3 regions of the Variovorax durovernensis genome follow, and region 1 is predicted to be linked to each of the others. Evidence: predicted binding sites of a transcription regulator. Region 1 holds the regulator's gene; each other region holds the start of a gene.
The links. Region 1 encodes LexA, which represses DNA repair genes until DNA is damaged. Its sites were predicted from a motif close to ACTGTATNNNNATACAGT; they were not measured.

Region 2: a site for LexA is predicted at 2,278-2,295, ahead of ACWV14_RS27775 (putative DNA modification/repair radical SAM protein). Genes of this name have one in related genera too.
Region 3: a site for LexA is predicted at 1,891-1,908, ahead of ACWV14_RS12015 (DNA topoisomerase IV subunit B). Genes of this name have one in related genera too.

The regions. Positions count from the first base shown of each region.
Region 1 is NZ_CDRNCW010000001.1:3,946,284-3,950,489, reverse strand. It holds gene ACWV14_RS18780 (MFS transporter) at 1-322, opposite strand, end outside; gene ACWV14_RS18775 (D-2-hydroxyacid dehydrogenase family protein) at 319-1,326, opposite strand; gene ACWV14_RS18770 (hypothetical protein) at 1,418-1,783, opposite strand; gene lexA (transcriptional repressor LexA) at 1,921-2,604, opposite strand; gene ACWV14_RS18760 (asparaginase) at 2,678-3,640, shown strand; gene adk (adenylate kinase) at 3,675-4,206, opposite strand, start outside.
Region 2 is NZ_CDRNCW010000001.1:5,858,707-5,862,912, reverse strand. It holds gene ACWV14_RS27790 (sensor domain-containing diguanylate cyclase) at 1-1,123, opposite strand, end outside; gene ACWV14_RS27785 (YbhB/YbcL family Raf kinase inhibitor-like protein) at 1,213-1,803, opposite strand; gene ACWV14_RS27780 (Rieske (2Fe-2S) protein) at 1,827-2,183, opposite strand; gene ACWV14_RS27775 (putative DNA modification/repair radical SAM protein) at 2,312-3,565, shown strand; gene ACWV14_RS27770 (UdgX family uracil-DNA binding protein) at 3,583-4,206, shown strand, end outside.
Region 3 is NZ_CDRNCW010000001.1:2,496,314-2,500,519, reverse strand. It holds gene ACWV14_RS12015 (DNA topoisomerase IV subunit B) at 1-1,858, opposite strand, end outside; gene ACWV14_RS12010 (MFS transporter) at 2,017-3,240, shown strand; gene ACWV14_RS12005 (hypothetical protein) at 3,259-3,399, shown strand; gene ACWV14_RS12000 (class I SAM-dependent methyltransferase) at 3,428-3,997, shown strand; gene dapA (4-hydroxy-tetrahydrodipicolinate synthase) at 4,076-4,206, shown strand, end outside.

The DNA.
Region 1 (4,206 bases):
TCACCGTGAGCATGCGCACCGGCAGCAGCGCGCCGAAGCTGGGCATGAGCGCCGCAAGAGCGTGGCCCGCCGCGTACCAGAGCAGGGTAAGGGCGAGCAGCTGGCGGCGGTCCCAGCCCGCGACGGCGGCGGCCAGCAGCGGCGCGCCGATGCACATCACCGCTGCCGCTGCAGTGATCAACTGGCCGGCGGTCGCGACCGAAACGGCCAGGGAGGCGCTGATTTCATTGAGCGTGCCGGGCACGACCATCACGCCCGTGCCGATCACGAAGTTGCCGGCCAGCAGCGCCCAGAGCGCACCCTTGGGCGCAGGCCGGCTCACCGGCGAACCTGCAGCGCGCCGGGATTCACGATGTTCGTGGGATTGCCGTTGATGTAGCTCACGACGTTGTCGAAGGCCTGGCCGAAGTAGCTCTCGTAGCTTTCCTGCTCGACGTAGCCGATGTGCGGGGTGCAGATGCAGTTCTCCAGCCGCAGCAGCGCATGGCCCTGCAGCGGCGGCTCGCTCTCGAACACGTCGATGGCGGCCAGCCCGGGACGGCCACGGTTGAGCGCCGCGAGCAGCGCGTCTGCCTCGACCAGCTCGGCGCGCGAGGTGTTGACGAACAGCGCCGTCGGCTTCATGCGCGAGAGGTCTTCGAGCGTGATGAGGCCATTGGTTTCCTCATTGAGCCGCAGGTGGACGGAGAGCACGTCGGCGGCTGCAAAGAACTCATGGCGGTTCTGCGCCACCTGGAAGCCGTCGGAACGGGCCTTGGCGCAGCTGGCTTCACGCCCCCAGATCACGACCTGCATTCCAAAGGCCTGCCCGTAGCGCGCGACCAGCTGGCCGATGCGGCCGTAGCCCCAGATGCAGAGCGTCTTGCCCTTGAGCACCGAGCCCAGCCCGAAGTTGGGCGGCATCGAGGCCGACTTGAGCCCTGACTGCTGCCAAGCCCCGTGCTTGAGGTTGCTGATGTACTGCGGCAGCCGGCGCATGGCGGCCATGATGAGCGCCCATGTGAGCTCGGCAGGTGCCTGGGGAGAGCCGGAGCCTTCCGCCACGGCGATGCCGCGCTCGGTGCAGGCTGCCACATCGATGTGGCCCGCGACACGACCGGTCTGCGAGATGAGCTTGAGCTTGGGCAGCTTCTCGATGAGCTGCCGGGAGATCTGTGTTCGCTCGCGAATCAGCACGATCACGTCGGCGTCCTTGAGGCGAACCGAGAGTTGCCCGATGCCCTTGACCGTGTTGGTATAGACCTTGGCTGCGTACGCGTCCAGCTTGGCGGCGCAGCGCAATTTGCGCACGGCGTCCTGATAGTCGTCGAGGATCACAATATTCATGGCGTGCCATTGTGCCTCGCAGCATTGGGATGTCGCACCCCCGAACGTTTGGATACCCACTGCCGACGGGCTCTCCCAGGGGTGCCGGGCCTCAGTGCAGGCGTGTGGAGCGGTGTGCGGCGATCATGGTTTCGGCCGCTTCGAGAGCCGCCAGCCGGTCAAGCTCCGCGCACACGTCGTCCATTCGGCCGGAAATCAAGACACGGTTGCTGCTGCGCTGCTGGCCCTTTCCGTCTACCACGCGTACCACGCGCAGCGGGCGCACGGTCGGGGCGGCTTCAGCCGCAGGGGGTGTCGCGCCGCACGACGGACGCACCGCAACGTAGCGCAGGCCGGCGGAAGTCTCGCTGTGATCGAGCGAGGCGTGGCGATGAGGGCGGCGCGCCGGGATCAAACGGCTGGCGAGCGATTGCAGCGGCATCCAGAAATCAGCAATGGCGAGGAGGGCGATTCCCATGTGAACTCCAAAAAAGTATGAGGTTGAACACAGGCAGGATTTCTTGAAACGGCCGCGACAGGGTGATGGCGACTTCGCGCCATACGCCCGCCACCTGTTGCGGCCGGATGAGTGCTGCTGCCAGCAGGCCCGCAGGCCTACATCAGCATGGTGTTGCGAATGAGGCCCACCGCGAGGCCTTCAATCTCGAAAGGCTCGCCGGGCTGGACGATGATGGTCGGGTAGTCGGGGTTCTCTGCGTGCAGCTCGATGACCTGCTTGTTGCGCTTCAGGCGCTTGACGGTGACTTCGTCGCCCAGGCGCGCAACCACGATCTGGCCGTTGCGCGCTTCCTTGGTGGCTTGCACGGCGAGCAGGTCGCCGTCCATGATGCCGGCGTCTCGCATGGACATGCCGCGCACCTTGAGCAGGTAGTCGGGCTGGCGCTGGAACAGCGTGTTCTCGACGTAGTAGGTCTGGTCGACGTGCTCCTGCGCCAAGATGGGGGAGCCTGCAGCGACGCGGCCGATGAGCGGCAGCGCCAGTTGCGCCATGCCGGGCAGCGAGAGCGAGAACTGGCCGCCTTCGCGGTGACGCGTTTCGTTCAGCGACCGCAGGGCGTCGCCCTTGAGGCGGATGCCGCGCGAGGTGCCGCTGACGAGTTCGATGACACCCTTGCGGGCCAAGGCCTGCAGGTGCTCTTCGGCCGCGTTGGCCGACTTGAACCCGAGTTCATTGGCGATTTCGGCGCGCGTGGGTGGCGCTCCGGTGCGGGCGATGGCGCTCTGGATCAAGTCCAGGATCTGCTGCTGGCGGGCTGTAAGCTTCACGGCGAACTGCATATGTGGTTCCTTGCGGCACTGGCTAGATATCCAGTACCTGTATTTTTAACCAGTTTTAAAAAGTTGACAAGCCATGCCTGATTTCCCTTCGCCTGAACTGCGCCGCGTGGTCGTGCTGGGCACCGGCGGCACCATCGCCGGCAAGGCTGCCAGCAGCGGCGACAACATCGGCTACACGGCCGGTCAGGTGGGCGTGGCCGACCTTCTGGGCGGCATCGAGGCACCCCAGGGCGTGACGCTGGTGGCAGAGCAGGTCGCGCAACTGGACAGCAAGGACATGTCGTTCGAGACTTGGCAAAAGCTCGCGCAGCGTTGCGCACACTGGTTGGCCGAGCCCGACGTGGCGGGCGTTGTGATCACGCACGGCACCGACACGCTGGAGGAGACGGCCTTCTTCCTGCATTCGGCGCTGGCGTCCGCGAAGCCCGTGGTGCTGACTTGCGCCATGCGGCCGGCGAGCGCGCTGTCGCCCGATGGTCCGCAGAACGTGCGTGACGCCATCGGCGTGGCTCTGGCAGCCGGTGCGAAGGGGGTGACCGTGGTGTGCGCCGGCGCGATCCACAGTGGCGCCGATGTCCAGAAGGTGCATACCTACAGGCTCGACGCCTTCGCATCTGGCGACGCGGGCCCGGTGGGCTATGTGGAAGAGGGCGAGGTCCGCCGTGTGAGGGCGTGGCCCGAGGGCGGGGCGCTGCCGGCCTCGAAGATCTTCGAGGCGGCTCCCGTTCGGTGGCCTCGCGTGGAGATCGTCATGAGCCATGCCGGTGCGAGCGGTGCTGTCGTCGAGGCACTGCTGCAACCCGGCAACGCCGAACCGGTCCGTGGACTGGTGCTGGCCGCCACGGGCAACGGCACGCTGCATCACGGGCTCGAAGCGGCCGCGCTGAAGGCGCAGGAGGCGGGCGTGACGGTGGTTCGTGCGACGCGCTGCATGAATGGGCGCATCCTGCCGAAAGCCGATGACCGGCTGCGGGACGCGGGCACGCTCACGCCGGTGAAGGCGCGTATCGCGCTGATGCTCGAGTTGCTCGGGTGAGGTGGTGGCCGCCCTGTCGGAGGGCGGCCGGCAATCAGCTGCTCAGCGCTGCGAGTGCGCGCTGGGTGATTTCATCGACCGTGCCCACGCCCTTGATGGCGCGGTACTTCGGCGCAGCGGCCGGATCGGTCTTGGCCCAGGCCGAGTAGTAGTCGACCAGCGGACGCGTCTGCTGGCTGTACACGTCGAGCCGCTTGCGCACGGTTTCTTCCTTGTCGTCCTCGCGCTGGATCAGGTCTTCACCGGTGACGTCGTCCTTGCCTTCCACCTTGGGCGGGTTGAACTTGACGTGGTAAGTGCGGCCCGAAGCCGGGTGCGAGCGGCGGCCGCTCATGCGCTCGATGATGTCGCCGAAGGGCACGTCGATTTCGAGCACGTAGTCGAGCTTGACGCCCGCCGCCTTCATGGCGTCGGCTTGCGGAATAGTGCGGGGGAAGCCGTCGAACAGGAAGCCGCTGGCGCAATCGGCCTGGGCGATGCGTTCCTTCACGAGATTGATGATCAGGTCATCGCTGACCAGTGCGCCCGCATCCATGACGGCCTTGGCCTGCAGACCGAGCGGCGTG
Region 2 (4,206 bases), 1.9 Mb from region 1:
GCTGCTTCAGTCCGTTCAGGTCGATGGCCACGATCGACACCGGCCAGGGGCCCTTGCGCGCGAGGCGGGTGAGCTCTTCGGTGAAGTAGGTGCGGTTGCATAGCTGCGTGAGCACGTCGTGCTTGCCGAGGTATTCGAGGTAGGCCTCGGCCTTCTTGCGCGCGGTGATGTCGACCAGCGACACCAGCACCAGGTCCCAGGTGTCGAGCCGGTCGTCCTGCACCGCGAACTGCATGTGGATGTTCAGCACCTCGCCCGACAGCGAGTAGTTGAGCACCTCGCGGTGCTGCACGGTCTTGTTGTTCCACAGGTCCTGCAGCTGCTCGGCGAAGGATTCGCGCATCTCGTCGCGGAAGATGCGCGAGAGGCTGCCCAGCAGGGTCTGCAGGTCGGGCGCGCCGAACATGCGCAGCGTTTCGCGGTTCACGTCGACGACGCGGATCTCCTGCATGCAGCGCGTCACGAACTCGGGGTGCACCTTGATGAAGGTGGCGAAGTCGGTGATGCCGCGCGCGCGGATGCTTTGCAGCAGCGCGCGCACGGCGCTGAAGTCTTCCACCCACAGCGACACCGGCGAGCGCTCGAACAGGCTGCGTGCGTAGGCGGCGCTTTCGTCGCGCAGGCGCTGCGCGGCCACGCGCTCGGTCACGTCGTCGAGCGAGACCAGCACGCGCTCCCAGGTGGCTTCGTGGCCGGGCAGCACGCGGGCGCGCACGCGCACGTCGAGCCGCCGGCCGTCGAGGGCGTAGTTGACCGTCTCGCTCTCGAAGGTGAGCTGGCCGCGCCACAGCTGGTCGAGCTCATGCACCACGGTGGCCGACATGTCGCCGCGGAACACGCGGTCGAGCGAGCCGAGCAGGGTCTGCTGGCTGTCGGCGGCGAAGAGCTTCAGGGTGTGCTGGTTGACCCGCAGCACCTTCAGCAGCGCCATGCATTCGCTCACGCGGCCCGGGTCTTCCGACAGGAACGCTACCAGGTCGGTCACGCCTTCGGCGCGCCAGCCGTCGAGCTTGCGCTTGAGGCCGCTGTAGTCTTCGATCCAGAGGGAGACGGGCGCCAGGTCGAACATGGCGTCGAGTTCGGATGACGGGGAAACGTCGGACGCGGCGGCGGTCAGGGCCATCGATGGGCTTTCGGAAAAGCGGCTGCAGCCATTGCTGACGGGCCGCCGGCAGATCGGGAGCTGAATTATTACCCGGCAGGGTGAAGGGATTAGCGGCTGTAGAGGCCCACCACGCTCTGTCCGCCCAGTGCATGGCCCTTGAGCGCGGCCAGCAGCGCGTCGCGTGCGAGGCCGGCGGGCAGGCTGCCCGGCGCCAGATCGGTGGCTACCACGGTCAGCACGTAGTGGTGCGGCCGGTCGCCTACCGGCGGGCACATGCCGCGGTAGGCCGGCGCACCGGCCACGTTCGGGCCCATGGTGAAGTTGAAGTTCGAGCCCGCCTGGCCTTCGCCCGCCTTGAGCTCGCCGCGCTCGGCCGCGATGTTGTAGGCCACCCAGTGCGACACGCCCAGGCCGGCGGCGCCGTCGGGGTCGAACACCAGCACCGCGACCGACCGGGTCTTGGCCGGCAGGTTGCTCCAGGCCACCGGCGGCGAGATGTTCTTGCCGCCGCACTCGCCCGCGCCGGCATGCTCGGCCGGGATGACGCCGTTGTCGGCAAAGGCGCTTGACGTGACTTTCATGCCCGTGAAGGCCTTGCCGGTGCCGGGCGACATGCCGGTGCAGCCTGCCATGAGCCCGGCGAAGGCGAGGGCCGTGACCGACAGGGCGAGGGGGTGAAACCTGGTGTTCTTGCGCATATCGTTCTCCTTGAGGGTTGTCTTTATCCGGCGTGGCCCGGCCATATGCTGCCGTCGGCCTTCTCGTGCACCGCCAGCGGCGTGAGCCGCGCGCCGCGGCATGGGCCGCCGACGCACTGGCCGGTGTCGGGCTCGAAGATCGCGCCATGACGCGCGCACATCAGGAAGCGGCCCGAGCTTTCGATGATCTGCCCTTCGAAGTCGAGCGGTCCGCCCGCGTGGGGGCACTGGTTGATGTAGGCGTACACGCCGTCTTGCCAGCGCACGGCGAAGGCGGGGGCGCCGTTCGGTGCGGTGAACTTGGCCGCCATGCGGTCGTCGGCAAGCGTGGTGGAAATCGGCGTGAGGGTGGGGGCGGGTGCTGTGGGGTCGTCGGTCATCTGGCAGCGAGGGTAGCCAAGGTTTGAAGGAGGCGCAACGCTGCATCGACGCGAGCGGCCCGCTTACAAATCGCAGCCGATGGAATGGCTGAGAACTGTATATTCATACAGTAATTCCGAGGACTCCCGTGGACATCCATCGCAAACTCGCCATCCTTGCCGACGCCGCCAAGTACGACGCTTCCTGCGCATCCAGCGGCTCGCAGCCGCGCGACTCGGTGGGCGGCCGCGGCATCGGCTCCACCGAGGGCGCGGGCATCTGCCACAGCTACGCGCCCGACGGCCGCTGCATCTCGCTGCTGAAGGTGCTGCTCACCAACCACTGCCAGTACGACTGCCTTTATTGCGTCAACCGCGCGTCGAGCAATGTGCCGCGTGCGCGCTTTCGCGTCGAAGAGGTGGTGCAGCTCACGCTCGACTTCTATCGGCGCAATTGCATCGAGGGCCTGTTCCTGTCGAGCGGCATCATCAAGTCGCCCGACCACACCATGGAGCAGGTGGTCGAGGTGGCGCGCGTGCTGCGCGAGGAGCACGACTTTCGCGGCTACATCCACCTGAAGACCATTCCCGACGCCAGCGACGAACTGCTGGCGCGTGCCGGCCGCTATGCCGACCGGCTCAGTATCAACGTCGAGATGCCGACCACCGAGGGCCTGCAGGCGCTGGCGCCCGAGAAGAACGAAAGCGCCATCCGCCGCTCCATGGCGCGGCTGCGCCTGCGCATCGACGACACGCGCGAGGAAGCCCGTCGCGTGGTGCCGATCCGCGCGCTGCCCGGCGCGGCCCCTGCCGCCGCCAGGCCGCCGCCCTTCGCGCCCGCGGGCCAGAGCACGCAGATGATCGTGGGCGCCGACGCCACCGACGACCGCCACATCCTCGCGTCGAGCGCCACGCTGTACGGCGCCTACAAGCTCAAGCGCGTGTATTACTCGGCCTTCAGTCCCATTCCCGATGCGGCCCGCGCGCTGCCGCTGGTGGCGCCGCCGCTGATGCGCGAGCACCGGCTCTACCAGGCCGACTGGCTCATGCGTTTCTACGGCTTCGAGCACCAGGAGATCGTGGCCGCGCCCGACGGCCTGCTGCGGCTTGACGTCGACCCCAAGCTGGCCTGGGCGCTGGCGCATGCCGAGCGTTTCCCCGTCGACCTGAACCACGCCCCGCGCGAAATGCTGCTGCGCGTGCCTGGCCTGGGGGTGAAGGCGGTCGAGCGCCTGCTGCAGGCGCGCCGCGTGCGCAGGGTGCGCGCCGACGATCTGCGCCGGCTGCACGTGCCCTCGCGCAAGGTGCTGCCCTTCGTGGTGGCCGACGGGTACCGGCCGGCGGCGGGAGCCATGGCCGCCGCAGCTCCTGCGGCGCGGCCGGCGCAGGCGGCGCTGTTCTGAGCTGGAGGCAAGCCGCCATGCGCGTACGGCTCGGGAACCCGGTCGACCTCGACGCCTTCCGCCGCGAGGCGCGCCAACTGCTGGCGAAAGGCGTGCCGCCCGACCATGTCGAATGGAGCGACGGCGCGCAGGGCGACGGCGGCGCCGACCTGTTCGCGGACGAGCCCGCCGGCGGCCTGTTCGAGCCCACGCTTTCGCCGCCGCCGGCCGGTGCCGCGCGCCAGCCGGTGCCCGCGTCGTTCCTCGCCCTGTGTGCCGACGTGATCCTGCACCGCGACGCCGGCCGCCTGGCGCTCATGTACCGGCTGCTCTGGCGCCTGGTGCACGAACCGTCCCTGCGGCACGACCCGCTCGACGCCGACATGCTGCAGGCCCGGCAGATGGCCAAGGCCGTGCACCGCGACATCCACAAGATGCGCGCCTTCGTGCGCTTCACGCGCGTGGAAGGCGAGCAGGGCGAGCGCCACGTGGCATGGTTCGAGCCCGACCACCGCATCGTGGAAGCCAATGCGCCGTTCTTCGCGCGCCGCTTCGCGCAGATGAACTGGGCCATCCTCACGCCCGAGCGCTGTGTGGCGTGGGACGGGCAGGCGCTGACTTTCCGCGAGGGTGCCGACCGGCGCGAGAAGCCGCCGCCGGAC
Region 3 (4,206 bases), 1.4 Mb from region 1:
GGCGGGTGTCTGGATTGAGCGTGGTTTCCCACAATTGTTCCGCGCTCATTTCGCCCAGTCCCTTGAAGCGGCTGATGCTCCAGGCGCCTTCGCGCACACCGTCTTTACGCAGTTTGTCGAGGGTGGCGGTCAGTTCGCCCTCGTCCAGCGCGTAGACCTTGGAGGCCGGTTTCTTGCCGCGCGCGGGGGCATCCACCCGGAACAATGGCGGCTTTGCGACATACACGTGGCCGGCTTCGATGAGCTTGGGGAAATGGCGGAAGAACAGCGTGAGCAGCAGCACCTGGATGTGCGAGCCGTCCACGTCGGCATCGCTCAGGATGCAGATCTTTCCGTAGCGCAGGCCGCTCATGTCGGGCGTGTCGTTGGGCCCATGGGGGTCGACGCCCACGGCCACCGAGATGTCGTGGATTTCGGTGTTGGCGAAGAGGCGGTCGCGCTCCACTTCCCAGGTGTTGAGCACCTTGCCGCGCAGCGGCAGGATGGCCTGGCTTTCCTTGTCGCGGCCCATCTTGGCGCTGCCGCCGGCGGAGTCGCCCTCGACCAGGAAGACTTCGTTGTGGCTGATGTCCTTGCTTTCGCAGTCGGTGAGCTTGCCGGGCAGCACGGCCACGCCGGAGCCCTTGCGCTTCTCGACCTTCTGGCCGGCGCGCTGGCGCGTCTGCGCGGCCTTGATGGCGAGCTCGGCCAGCTTCTTGCCGTAGTCGACGTGCTGGTTGAGCCACAGCTCGAGCGCGGGCCGCACGAAGCTCGACACCAGGCGCACGGCATCGCGCGAGTTCAGGCGTTCCTTGATCTGGCCCTGGAACTGGGGGTCGAGCACCTTGGCGCTGAGCACGTAGGAGGCGCGCGCGAACACGTCTTCTGGCAGCAGCTTCACGCCCTTGGGCAGCAGCGAATGCAGCTCGATGAAGCCCTTCACAGCGGTGAACAGGCCGTCGCGCAGGCCGCTTTCATGCGTGCCGCCGGCGCTGGTGGGAATCAGGTTGACGTAGCTCTCGCGCACCGGCTGGCCGTCTTCGGTGAAGGCCACGCACCAGTCGGCGCCCTCGCCTTCGGCGAAGTTGTCGGCGTTCTTGTCGGCATGGCCGCCGCCTTCGAACAGCGGAATGACGGGGTCGCCGTTGAGCGTCTGCATCAGGTAGTCGCTCAGGCCGCCCTTGTAGAGCCACTGCTGGCTTTCCTTGGTCTTTTCGTTCGTGAGCGTGACGCTCACGCCGGGCATAAGCACGGCCTTGCTGCGCAGCAGGTGCGTGAGTTCGCCCATGGGCAGCGCGGAGGTCTCGAAGTACTTGGCGTCTGGCCAGGCGCGCACGGTGGTGCCCTGCTTGCGTTCGCCGGCCTCGAGTTTGCGCACCTCGAGCTGTTCGATCACGTCGCCGCCGCTGAAGGCCAGCTTTGCGACCGAGCCCTCGCGGTGGGTCGACACTTCGAGCCGCTTGGACAGCGCGTTGGTCACCGACACGCCCACACCGTGCAGGCCGCCCGAGAAGCTGTAGGCGCCGCCCGAGCCCTTGTCGAACTTGCCGCCGGCATGCAGCCGGGTGTAGACCAGCTCGACCACGGGCGCTTTTTCTTCGGGGTGCAGGCCGAAGGGAATGCCGCGGCCGTCGTCCTCAATGCTGACCGAGCCGTCGGCATGCAGCGTGACCTTGATCTTCTTGCCGTGGCCCGCCAGCGCCTCGTCGGCGGCGTTGTCGATCACTTCCTGAATGATGTGCAGCGGGTTGTCGGTGCGGGTGTACATGCCCGGGCGCTGCTTGACGGGCTCCAGGCCCTTGAGCACGCGGATGGAGCCTTCCGAGTAGCCGGAAGACGCGGACGAAGAATTGGGGGGAGTCTTGGGGGGAGTCGCCATGGGGGCGGATTGTAGTCAGTCGCCGCCAAACAACTGGATACCCATACAGGAGACGCTTTGATGCCCAGCGCGCATCGAAACGGCGCCGATAAATCATCAATGGCTTTGGCCATCGGGGCGCCTGCCAAAGCAGCCAGGTCGCTACATTCGACGCCATCATGCAAACGCCAGCCCGCACTCTTTCGATCAAGCAAGTCCTCTTCTGCGGGGCGATGATCGTCACGCTTTCCATGGGCATCCGCCACGGCTTCGGCCTCTGGCTGCAGCCCATCACGCAGGCGCAGGACTGGAGCCGCGGCACCTTTTCGTTCGCGCTGGCGGTGCAGAACCTGTCGTGGGGCATCTTCGGCGTGTTCGCGGGCATGCTGGCCGACCGCTTCGGCGCGTTCAGGGTGCTGATTGCTGGCTCGGTGTTCTATGCGCTGGGGCTGTTCGGCATGGCGCATTCGCCGACGCCGCTGCTGTTCACGCTGAGCGCTGGCGTGCTGATCGGCGCCGCGCAGGCGGGCTCGACCTATGCGGTGATCTACGGCGTGATCGGGCGGCAGATTCCGGCGGAGCGGCGCTCCTGGGCCATGGGCGTGGCGGCGGCGGCCGGCTCGTTCGGGCAGTTCCTGATGGCGCCTGTCGAGGGCTGGCTGATCGGCCACCTGGGCTGGCAGACGGCGCTGGCCGTGGTGGCGGTGCTGGTTCTGGTCATCATTCCGCTGGCCTTCGGCCTGCGCGAGCCCAAGACCGAAGCCCTGGCCGGCCACCGCGACCAGTCGGTGCTGCAGGCCGTGGGCGAGGCTTTCCGCTATCCCAGTTTCGGGCTGCTGATGGCGGGGTACTTCGTCTGCGGCTTCCAGCTGGCGTTCATCGGCATCCACATGCCGACCTACCTGCGCGACAAGAGCCTGCCGGCCGACGTGGCGGGCTATGCGCTGGCGCTGATCGGGCTGTTCAACGTGTTCGGCACCTACACGGTCGGGCTGCTGGGGCAGACGCTGGCCAAGCGCAAGATCCTGGCGGCGATCTATTTCGCGCGGGCGGTGTCGATCGCGCTGTTCCTGCTGGCGCCCATTTCGCCGATGAGCGTGTATGTGTTCTCGGCGGCCATGGGCTTCCTGTGGCTGTCCACCGTGCCCGCGACCAACGCCATCGTGGCGGGCATCTTCGGGGTGGCGCATCTGTCGATGCTCAGCGGCTTCGTGTTCCTGAGCCACCAGGTCGGCTCGTTCCTGGGCGTGTGGCTGGGCGGCTACCTGTACGACACCACGGGCAGCTACGACGTCGTCTGGTACATCGCCATTGCGCTGGGCGTGTTCGCGGCGCTGATCAACCTGCCGGTGAAGGAAAACGCCATCGCGCGGGCGCCCCGGCCGTTGGGCGCGGCGGGCTGATTGCGTATAAAGAGCGCCATGACACCACGGATGCGCCACCACATCGTCCACGCCGGCTGGCTCGCCGCCGCGCTGGCAGTGCTGGGCGGCGTGTTCGCGATGTACGTGCATCCGGACTTCCTCGTGACGCTGGTGGACCAGATCTGGTCCTGCTTCTGACGCTTCCTCTCTTCTCCTCCGATCCGCCATGACAGTTGCAGCAACGGCGCACGGCACGGGCGCGCCTTCCGAGTGGATCGTCCGCTGGTCGCACCTGCTGGCGCCCGGTGCCACGGTGCTCGACGTGGCCTGCGGCTCCGGGCGGCACATGCGCTGGTTCGCCGGGCGCGGCCACGCCGTGACGGGCGTCGACCGTTCGCCCGAAGCCGTGGCGGCGGCAGGCGCCTTCGGCAGCGTGGTCGAGGCCGACATCGAATCGGGCCCGTGGCCGTTTGCCGGCCAGGTCTTCGGCGCGGTGGTCGTCACGCACTACCTCTGGCGGCCGCGCATGGCCGACATCGTGGCCGCAGTGGCGCCGGGCGGCTTGCTGCTCTACGAGACCTTCGCCGCGGGCAACGAGACCGTGGGCAAGCCCTCGCGGCCCGATTTCCTGCTGCAGCCCGGCGAGCTGCTCGCCGCCTGCACCGGACTGCGCGTGGTGGCCTACGAAGACGGTTTCGAGCCCGAGCCGGCCCGCTTTGTCCAGCGCATTGCCGCCGTCCGCGAGGCCGGGAACGCCCCCGGCCAGCCGCCCCGCCACCTCCTTAAGGGAAACTGAGGGGGTCGGGGGGCGTGTTTCCGCCGGCCCCGGAGTAAGTAGAATCGGCGCTTTCGTCCACCGACAAAGAGATTCCCCTTGGAGCAACTGACAGGCAGCATCGTCGCGCTCGTCACGCCGATGCACGACGACGGCAGTGTCGATTACCCCGCCCTGCGGCGGCTCATTGACTGGCACATCGAAGAAGGCACCGACTGCCTCGGCGTGGT